Regions from separate parts of the Alteromonas sp. 009811495 genome, predicted to be linked through region 3. Evidence: predicted binding sites of a transcription regulator. Region 3 holds the regulator's gene; each other region holds the start of a gene.
The links. The regulator FNR, encoded in region 3, switches genes on or off when oxygen is low (the NO sensors DNR and NnrR bind a similar motif). The targets are predictions, from matches to a motif close to TTGATCTAGATCAA.
Positions count from the first base shown of each region.

Region 1 (5,117 bases), 2.0 Mb from region 3:
GTACAATCTACGCTTTGTGCTGGGGCTTTGAGTAATTCAGGGCTGATAAAAACAAACTCACCCTCAAGCTCAGTGGCGCTTAGCGAAATGTAGCGCATCGTTTTGCCAGTACATATCAGCTCGATATCGTCACCGGTAAAAGCCTGTGCTTGCTGCATAGAAAACGCGGCAAGGCCCAATGCCAATGCATTTTGCATAAGCAGAGTAAGGCAAAGTAGGGTGGTGATGGTATATCGAGTTAGCATTGGTACCCGTAAAAAAATAAGCGCTTTTTCATAATAGTGTCAGCCTGAAGTAAAATGCCAGCGAAAAAATTAGGTAATGCGAAGCCTTTTACAAAGGCCCCTTCAAAGTTGGGGCTTTAACTTTAACACCAGCCTTTTGTAATTTCCGATAGAGCGTGCGAGCACTTACATCCAGTGCGTTAGCAAGCCCTGCGATATCGCCTTGGTATCGGTAATAGGCATCGCTGATATACTTTGACTCTTGCTCATCAAGCGTTAGCAGTGGTGAATGAACGGGCATTTGTTGGCTTACGTCGCTATCTGACATGTCCTGTTTCTCAAACAGTAAATCTGGCAAATCTTTTTCGTGGATAACACTGTCGTCTGCCAGTAAAGTTGCCTGCTCTATAATGTTTTTCAGCTCTCGGATATTTCCCGGGAATGAGTACGTTTTTAATTTTGCGAGTGCAGCCTTGTCGAACCGCTTCGTGGAAAAACGACTAGTGTAGGGCGGGTGACGTTGTGAAAGTGCCGCCAGAATATGATTGGCAAGGAGTTCTATATCGCCTTGTCGTTCGCGCAATGCAGGTAGCGTAATGGGAAAGCCGGCGATGCGGTAGTAGAGGTCTTGTCTAAACGTACCTTGCTGCACCATGCCCTTAAGGTTTTTGTGGGTGGCGCATACCAAACGAAAATTAGCTTGTTTTACGTTAACGCTACCGACTGGCCGGTAGGTCTGGGTTTCGAATAAACGCAATAGCTTTACTTGCATACTTAGCGGTACATCACCTATCTCGTCAAAAAACAAGGTGCCGCCTTCTGCTGCCTCTACTAACCCCTTTTTGTTATTTGTTGCGCCAGTAAATGCCCCTTTTTCATAGCCGAACAACTCGCTTTCAAACAGGCTGTCTGTTAAGCCTGTGCACTCAATAACCACAAAAGGTTTTTCAGCCCGAGCGCTTGTGTCATGAAGTGCCCGGGATACGAGCTCCTTTCCTGTGCCAGTCTCACCGTGAAGCAACACGGCAATATCTGCACTGGCTGCACGATTTATTTTGTTAAGCATAATTTTAAATGCGTTTGACTCGCCGACCATCTTCCCAGGTGCGGGACGATTTGATGCAAATGACAGCTTGTCTAATATTTCAAGATAGCCCAGTAAGCTACCTGTGCTGTCATAGATAGGACGCATGAGAATATCGCAATAGCTTTGCCCCTCATTTGTGGCGTGAACATGCACCACGCTAGCGGGGCGTTTAGTATCTTGGCAGACCTTTATGGGGCATTGCTCGCCGCATTGATCACAAGGCTTTGTATTGCGATGGGAAACGCTGAAGCAAGTGCTATAGCCAAGCTTTATATCTACAGGGTAAGTGTCGCGATAGGGTTTATTGACAGCTTCAATAATATAGCTCTGATTGATAAAAATGGCGGGTTTATCGATTGCGTCAATCATGGCTTGCACGATGGAAATATTCATCCTGCTTTCCTATATATAAGAAAATCTTTATTAAACTATCACAGTGGCATAGAAAGTGTTACACCGTGTTTTAGAAAGTAAGAAAGAATGCAGAAAATCGCAACTTAAGCGCGCATGCAGAAACGCATATAGAAAAAAGTGTCGCGCATTTAAATGAGTAAGGAACCAATATGGCTTTTACATACAAGGCAAATCGAAAACACTTTAATAGGTTTATGCTTTTGGCTTCATTGACCCTGCCATCATGTTTGTTAGGTAAACTTTTGCACGCCCAGCAAATTATGGATAAACCTAGTGATAGTACGTTAATAGAAAATACGCTAATTGAAGAGGCGAGAAAGAATACCAAGTCGTTAGGAAGTGCACTTAAACGCCGCTTGCAGCAGGCAATTAAAAGTGGTGGTTTGGAAGCGGGAGTTGATGAATGCCATATTGCGGCAGAGCCGATTGCACTTGATTTGAGTAACAACGGTTGGACGGTTAGACGCACGGCCTTGAAAGTCCGAAACCCCAATAACACACCCGACGACTGGGAGCGTGAGCAGCTTGAAGTGTTTGCCCAAGTACTCAACGAGCAGCTGCAACAGAATGAGAAAGCCCCCGCTACCGCGCCACAGGAAGCGACGCAGTACAATGAAATAACGGGCGAATTTCGCTACATGAGGGCTATACCAACACAGCAAGTTTGTATGGCCTGTCACGGTGAAACTGTTGCGCCATCGGTTAAAGCTCGCATAGATAAACACTACCCCCATGACCAAGCTACGGGTTTTACACTAGGTGAGTTGCGAGGCGCATTTACGCTTACCTATTCCCCTCAGTGATCCTATTACGCTCCCTTTTTTTGTCATTTTTGTCTTTTAGGTGTCAAAAATGGCAAAGCTATTGGGCCATTCTCTTGCGTTGGATCAAAGTGAACAACTTTTCGCCATGAAATAATTCTGCTCGCACAGTAAGAAATCTCTGCTGTTTGCCGGTATCCCTTGTGGTTTCTATACGCCCAATACGCTTGGCATTAATCCTGCTGAAAGCGTTTGGTATTAGCCAAGGTTTACCGTTGGTTTGAATATTATTGTTTACTGTCAGGCGTTTACGCCGCCTTTAAGATACAAGGGAGAGCGCCCATGAGCGATACGTTAATAGAACTATCGCGGTGGCAATTTGCGTTAACCGCAATGTTCCACTTTATATTTGTCCCCCTCACGTTGGGGTTAAGTTTCCTGCTGGCCATTATGGAATCGGTTTATGTAATGACCGGTAAGGAAGTCTACAAGCAGATGACCCAATTTTGGGGAAAGCTGTTTGGTATTAACTTTGCCATTGGTGTTGCTACTGGCTTAACCATGGAATTCCAGTTTGGTATGAACTGGTCATATTATTCTCATTATGTTGGCGATATTTTTGGTGCACCGCTTGCCATAGAAGGCCTTATGGCGTTCTTCCTAGAATCTACGTTTGTTGGTCTGTTTTTCTTCGGTTGGGACAAAATGTCGAAGGAAAAACACTTAGCTACCACATGGCTAGTGGCAATTGGTTCTAACTTTTCGGCGTTATGGATCTTAATTGCAAACGGATGGATGCAATATCCAGTAGGCGCTGAGTTCAACTTTGAAGCCATGCGTATGGAAATGACAAGCTTCGCTGAGGTCATCTTTAACCCAGTTGCCCAAGTTAAATTTGTACATACGGTGTCAGCAGGGTATGTCACAGGCGCTATCTTTGTGTTGGCGATTTCAAGTTACTATCTGTTAAATCATAAACATATCGCCTTTGCCCGTCGTTCGTTCGCTATTGCGGCAAGCTTCGGTTTAGCGGCAACGTTATCTGTTATTGTGTTGGGTGATGAGAGCGGTTACGAATTGGGTGACGTTCAAAAAGTAAAACTGGCAGCGGTTGAGGCTGAATACGATACCCATCCAGCGCCCGCACCGTTTACTGTTTTTGGTATTCCCAATGACGAAGAAGAAAAAACCGAATATGCGCTTCAAATTCCATGGGCAATGGGGATCATTGCAACCCGCTCTTTAACAGAAGAAGTGAAGGGCATTAAGGCGCTCAAAGAAGAAAATAAAATGCGCATACTTGAAGGCATTAAAGCGTACGAAGTACTTGATGATGTGCGCAACGGCACTGCCACTGCAGCTGAGCGAGCCACATTTGAAGCCCACAAAGACAGCTTGGGCTACGCTATGCTGCTTGAACCTTTCACCACAGATGTGGCAAATCCCACTGACGCGGCACTTAAACAAGCTGTGGATTACAGCATTCCGCCGGTTGCGCCACTGTTTTGGAGCTTCCGTCTTATGGTGGCATCAGGTTTCATCATGCTAGCGTTATTCTTATGTGCGTTCTATTACAGCACTAAGCACAGAATAACCAAGCCACGGTGGTTACTAAAAGCATCACTATTTAGCTTACCGTTACCTTGGGTGGCCAGTGAGGCTGGTTGGTTTGTCGCAGAATATGGTCGCCAGCCTTGGTCTATCGCAGAAGTCCTGCCAGTGCACGCTTCAGTTTCTAACTTAGCCGTAAGTGACGTAGTGATTACTCTGGTAGCTTATTCAGCGTTCTACACCGTGATGTTCATTATTGGCTTCTATCTGATGAAAAAGTTTGCCAAAAAAGGGCCAGTTCCTCCCTCAGCTAACCCCACTGAAAGCGAACTTGACCTTATTGATGACAATTATCTTGGTAAAGACGGACAAGGAGCAAACGCATGATTGATTATGAACTGCTACGCGTAATTTGGTGGTGTTTGGTAGGTGTGCTACTAATCGGTTTTGCTGTTACAGATGGCTTTGATCTGGGCGTTGGTGCTTTACTTACACTAATTGGAAAAAACGACAAAGAACGCCGTGTGATGATTAATACGGTAGGGCCCCACTGGGATGGAAATCAAGTATGGTTTATTACCGCAGGTGGAGCTATTTTTGCTGCGTGGCCGATGATTTACGCCACAGCGTTCTCGGGCTTTTACTTGGCATTGGCGCTAACGTTAATTGCACTTTGGATGCGCCCAATTGGTTTTGACTATCGCAGCAAATTGCCTAACCCTCAGTGGCGTAAGGCTTGGGACTGGGCGCTGTTTGCGGGTGGCATTATCCCGTCGCTTATCTTTGGTGTGGCCTTTGGGAACCTGCTGCTTGGCGTACCTTTTGAGTTAGACACTACACTTAAATCAACCTACACGGGCTCATTCTTTGGCCTACTTACGCCCTTTGCGCTGTTAACCGGGTTACTGTCAGTTGCTATTTTGCTTAACCATGGTGCGACCTGGCTGCAAATGAAAACCGATGGCTTTATTGAGGTTCGCGCTCGCGCCGTATCGGTGGTGCTAAGTTTGGTGGGTGTTGTACTGTTTGTTGTTGGCGGTATATGGGTAGCTTACGGTGTAGACGGTTTCGTCATTACCT
Region 1 covers NZ_CP113972.1:4,092,007-4,097,123, reverse strand. Annotated here, with positions in the region: gene OZ660_RS18365 (hypothetical protein) at 1-245, opposite strand, end outside; gene OZ660_RS18360 (sigma-54 interaction domain-containing protein) at 334-1,704, opposite strand; gene OZ660_RS18355 (Tll0287-like domain-containing protein) at 1,875-2,528, shown strand; gene OZ660_RS18350 (cytochrome ubiquinol oxidase subunit I) at 2,829-4,424, shown strand; gene cydB (cytochrome d ubiquinol oxidase subunit II) at 4,421-5,117, shown strand, end outside.
Region 1: a site for FNR is predicted at 2,603-2,616, ahead of OZ660_RS18350 (cytochrome ubiquinol oxidase subunit I). Genes of this name have one in related genera too.

Region 2 (5,117 bases), 500 kb from region 3:
TTACGTTATCGTCTAATAACTCTTTGGCAACGACTTCCGTAACTCCTTTGTGACCGCGAAGCGCAACCAAGCCAGAGATATAGTCTTGTTTAATCTCACTGGGTGACAGAATTTCAACACCATCGCCCAACACTACACCTTGTTGCTCTGCAACGCGCCTAATTTCTGTTTCATCACCTAGTAGGACAGGACGAGCCAAACCACGTTTAGCACAAATTGACGCAGCAACTACGGTGCGTGGCTCATTTCCTTCTGGCAGCACAATACGCTTATTAACCTGTCTTGCACGATTAGTAAGATAAAAGCGGAACGCTGAGGGCGATAGTTTCTTCTGACGCGATATTTTTTGCGTCAGTGAGGTAACCCATTTTGCATCTAAACTTTCAGCCGTATGTACCATCACTTTTTCAATGCGCTGACTATCATCAACAGGGACTTCTTGATTAAACGCATGAAGATTTTGTGCGGTTTGCCAGGTATTAGTGTTCACCAGCATTACCGGCAAGCCGGTTTCCATCGCCTGGCTGCATAGTGCCATAATGTTTTCATCAGGCTCGTAGCCGCCGGTTAAAAGCAGTGCACCTAGCTTAGTGCCATTTAAGGCCGCTAAACAACACGAAACAAACACATCGCCGCGATCACCAGACATCACAAGTAATGCGCCAGGCTTTAGAGTATGTGTCATATTGTGAATTTCACGGGCACAAAAGGTTACACTACTCAAGCGACGAATAGCCAAGTCACCTTCATTTAACAGTGTGGCATTTAAGTGCTTTGCAACATCAGTTGCACGAGGCGAAACAAGATCAGCACTCCAGTCAATCGTGCCTAGTAAACTCAACCCTTTCTTAAAAATGGGAAGTTCGCGAAGTGCCTGTGTGCGTGCTTCATCATGCTCAGGTGCCTCTATAGCACCAATGTCGGCTCTAAGTCGCCCATGTTCATCGAACGGCGCATTAACCTTGTTGAAAATACATCCCACCACTTTTTGGCTTTTGTGGCCGCCATAGGTGTCGACTACAATTTCAAGACGATGATTAAGATCGGTTACCGAGTCGTTACCCGGCACTGCAACAAAGACAATATCGGCATCAAGCGCGCGACTTATTTCCAAATTCAGGCGCTCAGCATAGGGGTGATGTCGTGTAGTAACCAACCCTTCTATTACAGTGACAGCTTCTTGCTCAGAGTTATCTTCAAAGCGTTCAATAATTTCTTCAAGTAGTTCGTCAGTATTATCGTTACTGATCATGCGCTCTACATAGTCTAGCGAGAAGGGAGTAATCGGCGATACGCTAGCGTGGTGCGCGATAATAGCAGTGGAACGCTCTTCCCCGTTGTCGCCTTTCCTCGGCTGCGCAACAGGTTTAAAAAAGTTTAGTTTAATACCTTGCTCTTCGATAGCACGAACAAGACCCATGCTGACAGTAGTAAGACCGACACTGGTTCCTACTGGGATCAACATAATTCGGCGAGACATAGCGACTCCTGTACGTGCCGTTAGTATATAACGGCAGTTTCTCTTGATAAAAATTAAGCGAACTTAGCCGCTTCGGCGGCAATAACCCACTCTTCGTTAGTGGGCACTACAAAAACTGATGTAGTAGATGAAGACGTGGAGATTTCTCCCCCTTTTCCAAATCGAGCCTCAAGGTTCTTTTGTTCATCAACTGTGATACCAAAATGTTTAAAATAGCCCATAGTGGTTTCGCGAATAAGTGATGAGTTTTCACCGATGCCACCCGTAAACACAATGGCGTCTAAACTTGGAACACTGACCATGTAACCAGAGATATATTTAGCAAGGCGATAACAAAAAATCTCAATTGCAAGCTGCGCACCTTCATGGCCTTTAAGCGCTTCATCTTCCAACGTTCTGCAATCATTGCTAAGCGCTGATATGCCAAGCAATCCAGACTGCTTGTTGAGTAGGTCATTAATTTCGTCAGCCGTTTTGCCAAGCTTTTTCTGTAACGTACCCGGTAATGAAGGGTCGAGGTCACCACAACGTGTTCCCATAACTAGCCCTTCAAGTGGCGTAAAACCTAGGCTAGTATCAACCGCTTCACCCTGCTCAATAGCAGATACACTGCATCCGTTGCCCAAGTGAGCGCTGATAATACTGGTTTGTGACACAGGCTTATTGAGCAAACCAGCAGTGCTATCTAGAATAAATTTGTGACTGGTGCCGTGGAATCCATAACGTCTGATGCCATGTTCTTTATACAATTCAATGGGCAGTGCGTAAATAAAAGCCTTTTGCGGCATACTTTGAAAGAAAGAAGTATCAAATACTGCAACATGCGGTAAGTCTGGATAAGCCATTTGGGCTGTGACTATGCCTTTAAGATTGGCCATATTGTGCAGTGGCGCCATGCTGGCATAGGCTTCAATGGCCGAAAGAACGTCTTCATTCACCAAGGCGGCTTGTTTGAATTTTTCACCACCGTGAACCACGCGATGTCCAATTGCAATAGGCTGCACACCGGTTTTTGCAATGACCCCTTGAATGGCATTAAGTGCTTCTGTGTGGCCTGCATTTTCACCTAAGCGCTGTTTAGATTTTTCACCATTAAGCTTATATGACAAACTAGCGTCACTGTTACCTAGACTTTCTGCAATGCCAGATAACCCTGCTACGCCAGTATCAGCATCTAAAATGGCAAACTTCACCGATGAGCTGCCGCAATTCAATACAATAACTTCTTTTTTCATTTGGCTTTTTAAGTAAAATTGTTGAGATATCGAGTCAGATCAAATTGTAGCATTTATAATCAGCAGCGTTGGTTAACGTTATGCTAAATATTCTATAAAAATTATCGCATACACTTGTTTTTGCTAAGGTCTTTGACTTTATTTATGAATAATGACTTCGCCGTTGCTTTCATGGTTAAGACGCTAATGGCGAGTAAAAAAGGTAAAATCAGCAATGCGAGTTGTCCTCATCGTTTTCTTTTTCATAGCTATAAGCACCAACAGTCTTGCTCAAGAAACCACTTTTGAAGATGTTTCTGACTATTTTGAAAGCGATATTCCCTATGAACAGAAACTACAGTTTCTAAAACAACATGAAACGATAAGTAAGCAGTGGACGTCTCTGCATCAAGGTGTCTTTCAGCAACTTTTAGGGACGACCTATGGCGAGATGGCAATGCTGGAAGAGGCGCAAGTACATCTAACCGCTTCTATCGACATTTTAACGTCGCAGCCTGAAAGTAAACACTTGGTTCACAGTCTATTAGAGCGGTCTTATTTTCAATATGTTGCTACCAACGATACCGCGGTGTACTGCCCTGACAGATACCGCGCACTCGAGATTGCCCGTGTGGTGAATGACCCTGAACAACTAGTACAGGCTCTCACTTCAGCGGCGTTTTGCGCCAGTGACACCCGTGATTTTGCGAGAGGCATGGGACTGTTACAGGAAGCCATTTCACTACACGATACTTACCAGTTTCCACCTTCACAAGAAGCGCTTATCTATAACGCAACAGGCAATATCTACAAACTCAACGGACTATATCAAGACGCGTACCACTACATTGGTAAAGCATTAGCTGCATGGGAGAGCATCAATAGCACAGAAAGTACTTTCAATATGCGCTTTACACTCACAGACCTTGCACTGCAGCTTGAAAAATTCGGCGAAGCACAACAACACGTGAATAACATGTTTTCTATGGCCAACGCAGCCAATGCCAATCAAGACTTTTTGTTCTTCAGCCATATAAGCCAAGGCAACGTTTATGAAAAACAAGGTTATATCGAACAAGCTTATCAGCAATTTCAAAAGGCACTTGCGCTAAAAGATACCACCGTAGAGGCAGGTTACATCAACCTGTTGTATTTCAAACTTAGCATTAGCGCTTTTAAATTAAAGAAATTCGAACTGGCGAAGCAGTACATTAATAACGTCGCCAACAGCCTCGATAATTTACCGCGTTATAAATTTGTAGTTGATGTACTTCAAACAGGGCTTGCGCAATCGCCCGATGTCATTGAAGTGGTTGATAAAGCGTTAGCATTAGACCATTTTCACGCACAAAGCATAAATGAGCTCATTGAAGGTCAGGTCATTTTAACGGCCTATACCCATAATGCCACCATCAATAGAATGGAAACTCAAATACTGCAGCAACAGTTAGCCGTTACTCAGCTCGAACTAGAAAATCAGTTAGCACGTGAACGCTACAATACGCTGGTCGTTTATGTCTTCATTTGCATTACGCTAGCGCTATCCATTGCTGCTTATTTTCTTTTACGAGGCAGAAATTATTATAGAAAAGCAGCGAATACAGACTTTCTTACTAAATGCTTTAACCGTCGCTGGGCATTCGAACAAGGCGAAAAGCGCTTTAAAGAGGCCAAACTCAACAATTCCTCAATGTCGGTTGTCGTATTAGATGTCGACTATTTTAAACATATAAACGACCGATACGGTCACGATGTTGGCGATAAGGTATTGAAGTTTATTGTAAGAACGTTAAGTGCTCAACTTAAAACGCACGACATACTTGCTCGCTTAGGCGGTGAAGAGTTTGTCGTTATTTTGCCTAAGTCTGACCTTGAAAATGCGTCACAGTTCGCAGAGAAACTGCGCTTATCACTGTGTGAAACGCCTTTTGTTACCAACGGTGAGCGACTTCGAATTACTGCCAGTTTTGGTGTTGCTACTCTAGACAATGCACTTTCATTTGAGCACATAGTTAACAATGCTGACAAAGCACTTTATGCTGCAAAAGAAAGTGGCCGAAATAAAGTTGAAGTAAAAATACAATAAAATTCAACACCTTAAAAAAATTTAGATTTTTTTCGCTTTTTTAGCATTGAAAAGAAATCAACCAATCCTATATATAATTTGTCGGCGCTGAAAGGTCAGGTCGACAACACCGCCGCCGCGAAGTCGGGGCACATTAATTTAAACATATTGCTTAATTTTGAGGATATGACTATGCGTACTATCGATCTATCTCCACTTTACCGTTCTTTTATTGGTTCAGACCACCTAGCGTCACTTATTGATGCAGCATCTCGCGCTGAGAAACAAAGCACTTATCCGCCGTACAACATCGAACTGTTAGGCGATGACAAGTATCGGGTGACCATGGCAATCGCCG
Region 2 covers NZ_CP113972.1:1,612,526-1,617,642, reverse strand. Annotated here, with positions in the region: gene pta (phosphate acetyltransferase) at 1-1,480, opposite strand, end outside; gene OZ660_RS07325 (acetate kinase) at 1,534-2,715, opposite strand; gene OZ660_RS07320 (tetratricopeptide repeat-containing diguanylate cyclase) at 2,930-4,780, shown strand; gene OZ660_RS07315 (Hsp20 family protein) at 4,952-5,117, shown strand, end outside.
Region 2: a site for FNR is predicted at 2,745-2,758, ahead of OZ660_RS07325 (acetate kinase). Genes of this name have one in related genera too.

Region 3 (5,117 bases):
TCTGTACTAGTAGCAACCTGCCCTTGCGCATTAGGGCTTGCGACACCGTCAGCGCTTACCTGCGCAATGGCGAAACTAAACCGCCAAGGTATATTGTTAAAACGCGCCGATGCACTTGAACAAATCACCACAATCGACACCATAGCCCTTGATAAAACAGGTACACTTACAGAAGGTAAATTTACACTCACCCAACGCTGGTTTGCTGATGGTGTTGATGAAAACAGCGTTATGAACATTGCAATGGCACTAGAAATGCGTTCGGAGCACCCGATAGCCAAAGCATTTATTACCACGAGCGAATCAGGCAGCCAACCGCCTCATCAAGTTGAACAATTTACTGTTACACCAGGGGGTGGTATCACCGGTGTAATAAATAACGCACAATTTATGATGGGAAGTGCATCATTTGTAGCAGTCGACACTGCGCTTGTTCCAATAAACGCAAACGTGTATCTCACTGTTAACGGGAAGCTTTTAGGGGCATTTGAGGTCAGTGATACGTTACGAAAAGACACCAAAACCACCCTTAATGCCCTTGGGAAGCATAACTCACTTATTGTGCTTAGCGGTGATACCCAACACAATGTAGATACCCTATCACAGCACCTTCCCATACAGCTTGCAAAAGGTGGTCTTACTCCTGAAGATAAGTTTCACGAAGTACAGGCAATGCAAGCCAGCGGAAAAAAAGTGATGATGATGGGAGATGGTATTAATGATGCACCAGTATTAGCAAGCGCCGATGTTGCTATAGCGGTGGGTAATGCAACGGATGTAGCAAAAACCGCCGCCGATGTTATCTTACTTGGCGATCAATTACTTTCTGTTCCAGAGTTAATTACCACCGCCAAGCAAGTAAAACAAAAAATTAGGCAAAATATTGGCTGGTCTGTAGGTTACAACATTCTGATTCTACCATTTGCTGTATCTGGTTTGCTTTCACCTTGGATGGCTGTGGTAGGCATGTCACTAAGTTCTATTATTGTGGTGACAAACTCAACCCGACTATTGAGTAAGTAGCATGAGCATTATTTACGTCCTTATACCCATCGCCATCATTATCGTGGCCGTCGCTATCGTTATTTTCTTTTGGGCTGTAAAGTCCAATCAGTTTGAAGACCTCGATCGTCAAGGCTACAGTATTTTGTTTGATGATGATCTGTCGCCAGAGGAAAAACAACTTGCAGAACAACGTAAGAAACTGCAAGAAAAAGAAGAATTAACTCACTTATCTAAACACACGAACACAGCGAAAACATCAGTCAATCAACCTGAAAACGAGACTCATGGAAGGCATTAATTACTTCTCTGCCTTTCTCATTGGGCTCGCAGGCGGCGTTCACTGTGTAGGAATGTGTGGGGGTATTGTCACCGCACTACGAATGGTTACCCCAAAAGGCGTTTCACCCTTCCCCTATACCCTGACTTATAATATTGGGCGCATTGTCAGTTATACCATCGCAGGCGGTATAACTGGTTTTTTTGGAAAAATTGCCGCAGATTATATTCCTCTCGCAAATTATGCACTTTCACTGATTAGCGGCATCATGCTGCTGCTGTTGGCATGCTATCTCGGGCAGTGGTATACAGGCTTAACCAAACTAGAACGGTTGGGCAACGGGATATTTAAAAAAATACAGCCTTACTCTAAACGTTTTTTACCATTTAGAACGCCGCTGAGCGCCTTTCCCTACGGCTTCATTTGGGGATGGTTACCGTGCGGGTTAGTCTATTCAACTTTAACATGGTCATTGGCTTCTGGCAGTGCCTTGCAAGGTAGCGCAATTATGTTCTTCTTTGGATTAGGCACCTTGCCTACACTGATTGCGACAAGCTTGGGGAGTCAATGGTTGATCTCTGGATTTAAAAACACATTGGTTAGACAAGGGATCGCGAGCATAATGGCTATATATGCTGTTTATCTGATTTATCGCGCAATCGCCTAAATCTTGCGGTATCATAACAAAGTAAACCCTGTAATTTGTGAGTTAGCATTTATGAGCAAAGGAAGCCAATTCTCTATACATTGTCAAAACTGCAGTTTCAGTCATTTATGTCTACCAGTGGCATTGAATAAGACAGAAATTGAGTCTCTTGATGACATCATTGAGCGTAAAAAGCCACTCCACAAGGGCGATACGCTTATCCAAACTGGCGATACCTTTCGTTCACTCTTTGCTGTTCGCACAGGCTCTTTCAAGTCTTTTGTTACAAACAAAGAAGGTGAAGAGCAGATAACAGGTTTTCACTTTCCCGGCGATATCATAGGCTTTGATGCACTACGTGAAAATCAGCATCAAAGCTACACGCAGGCTCTTGAAACTGCAATGGTGTGCGAACTCCCCTACGAAACGTTAGATGAAATGTCAGTACAATTTCCAAAACTTCGTCACCAGATTATGAGCTTCATGAGTGCGGAAATTAAGCAAGATCACGATATGATTATGCTGTTAAACAAACGCACAGCCGAAGAGCGTCTCTTATATTTCATCTCGCATTTGTCTCAACGTTTTGAGGAACGTGGTTTTTCACACAGAGAGTTTCACTTAACGATGACTCGTAACGAAATAGGTAACTATTTAGGTTTGACCATCGAAACGATAAGTCGCCTGTTAAGTCGCTTCCAAAAAGACGGTATTATCAAGGTAGATGGCAAGCTTATTACTATTTTAGATTTTGATAGGCTTAGTACAAAACTAGAAGCACTTAACGGTCCCAGCGTTGTGTGTAACGGTTAGGAACCCTAATCAGCAACTGGTAACAAGATTAAGATTGGCGCTTTGTTTGCGCCTTTTTTATTTATTGATCTAAAACAACTAACGTTTTTAGTATTGTCGTTTACACTTACCTTAAGCGTCCAACGTATTTATAAAACTAAATACTAAGCTTTTGTTTATAAGGGGTAGTTATGATTGAGTACAAACGCATCCTTGCTGTTGTTGATGCCGAGCGAGACACACAACCTGCCTTAAGCAGGGCCTACGAATTAGCGTCAAAATTGGGCGCTTCAGTAACAGCCATGATGGTGGTATACGATCTCTCTTATGACATGACCACTATGCTTAGCCCTGATGAAAGAGAGTCAATGCGCGACGCTGTCACTAACGAACACGCCAAATGGCTATCAGGAGAGCTTCACAAGCAAGGCTATGGAGAAACTGATATTGTTGTTGAATGGAATAATCGCGCCTATGAATCAATTATTCATTATGCCTTGGACAATCAAATCGATTTAGTGGTTAAAGCAACTAAGAAACATGATGACTTGGCATCCGTTATATTTACGCCCACAGACTGGCACCTGATGCGTAAATGCCCTCGTCCAGTATTATTGGTAAAAGAGCACGATTGGCCAGAAGGTGGCGAAATTATTGCTGCTGTAAACGTAGGTACTGAAGACGACGAACATGCCGCGCTCAATGATAAAATTACCGTTATTGCCAACGACTATGCGTCGCTTTTAAAAGGGAATGTCAATCTTGTTAACAGCTACCCTTCAACACCGCTAAATATTGCTATTGAAGTCCCTGAGTTCGACCCTGACACTTATCATGATGCGGTTAAGCAGCACCACCAGAAAGAAATGCGCGCCCACGCACTTAAATATGGTGTACCTGATAATAAATGCGTAGTTAAAGAAGGATTACCAGAAAAGGTTATCCCCATGGTTGCAAAAGACATTGACGCAGAACTCGTTATCATCGGCACAGTTGGCAGAGTTGGCATTTCAGCCGCTTTGATTGGTAATACTGCAGAACATGTTATCGATGAACTGAACTGCGATGTGTTGGCACTCAAGCCCGACGGTTTTATATCACCGTTGGCAAACTAAGTACTGTGCAAAGTAGGATGTCAATATGCTAACCGAACAAGAGCTCTGAACGAACAAGTGCTCTGAGTAAACAATAGCGAATAAATTAACGCGCGCAGGCATGGTTTCGAAAAGGTGCTTTATTGTATAATGTGCCTTTTATTACAAACCAAGCTAGTTAATTATGAGTCTAGGCACAAATGGTGCTGATGCGGCGCCTTTAAATGCGACGCAAAGTAAGCAAAAGTACAACTTCAACAAACTTCAAAAACGCCTTCGCCGAAATGTGGGTAAAGCCATTGGCGATTTTGGAATGATTGAAAATAATGACAAGGTAATGGTGTGCTTATCAGGCGGTAAAGACAGTTACACCATGCTCGACATTCTTTTATTTTTAAAGAAAATTGCGCCTATTCACTTTGACATTGTTGCCGTAAACCTAGACCAGAAACAGCCCGGTTTTCCGGAGCATATTTTACCTGAGTATCTAGATAGCATTGGTGTCGATTACAAAATCGTCGAAGAAGACACCTATTCAATTGTTAAAGATAAAATTCCTGAAGGTAAAACAACCTGCTCTCTTTGCTCCCGTTTGCGTCGCGGTATTTTGTATCGCACTGCGAAAGAATTAGGAGCAACTAAAATTGCACTAGGCCATCACCGTGATGACATGCTAGAAACCTTCTTTTTAAATATGTTTCATGGCGGTAAACTAAAATCGATGCCACCAAAGCTTGTTAGCGACAACGGTGAACACATTGTTATTCGCCCACTAGCCTATTGCACTGAAAAAGATATCGAAAAATATTCTCAGGCAGCAGAGTTTCCTATCATTCCGTGTAACCTATGCGGTTCACAAGAGAACCTACAGCGCCAGAATATTAAAGCCATGTTGCAAGATTGGAATCGTCGCTTTCCAGGTCGTATCGAATCTATGTTCCGGGCGCTGCAAAACGTGGCACCTTCACACTTGGTAGACAGCAATTTATACGATTTTAAATCAATTACCACACAAGATGGCCCGGTAGAAGGTGGCGATATCGGTTTTGATCAACCCTCTTTTAATACAAGTGCAGATGAGAGCGCACTAGATAATGACAACACTATCGAAGTAGTCAATATAATGGAACCGCGATAAATGAAAATAGGACTTGCGTTAGGTGCTGGTGCAGCAAGAGGCTGGACCCATATCGGTATTATAAAAGCACTGGAAAAACTCGGTGTTAAGATAGATGTCGTTGCAGGTTGCTCTATTGGCGCATACGTCGGTGCTGCCTACGCAAGTGGAAAATTGGATGAGTTA
Region 3 covers NZ_CP113972.1:2,111,085-2,116,201, reverse strand. Annotated here, with positions in the region: gene OZ660_RS09765 (heavy metal translocating P-type ATPase) at 1-1,023, shown strand, start outside; gene ccoS (cbb3-type cytochrome oxidase assembly protein CcoS) at 1,025-1,303, shown strand; gene OZ660_RS09755 (sulfite exporter TauE/SafE family protein) at 1,290-1,949, shown strand; gene fnr (fumarate/nitrate reduction transcriptional regulator Fnr) at 2,001-2,741, shown strand; gene uspE (universal stress protein UspE) at 2,912-3,835, shown strand; gene ttcA (tRNA 2-thiocytidine(32) synthetase TtcA) at 3,999-4,952, shown strand; gene OZ660_RS09735 (patatin-like phospholipase family protein) at 4,953-5,117, shown strand, end outside.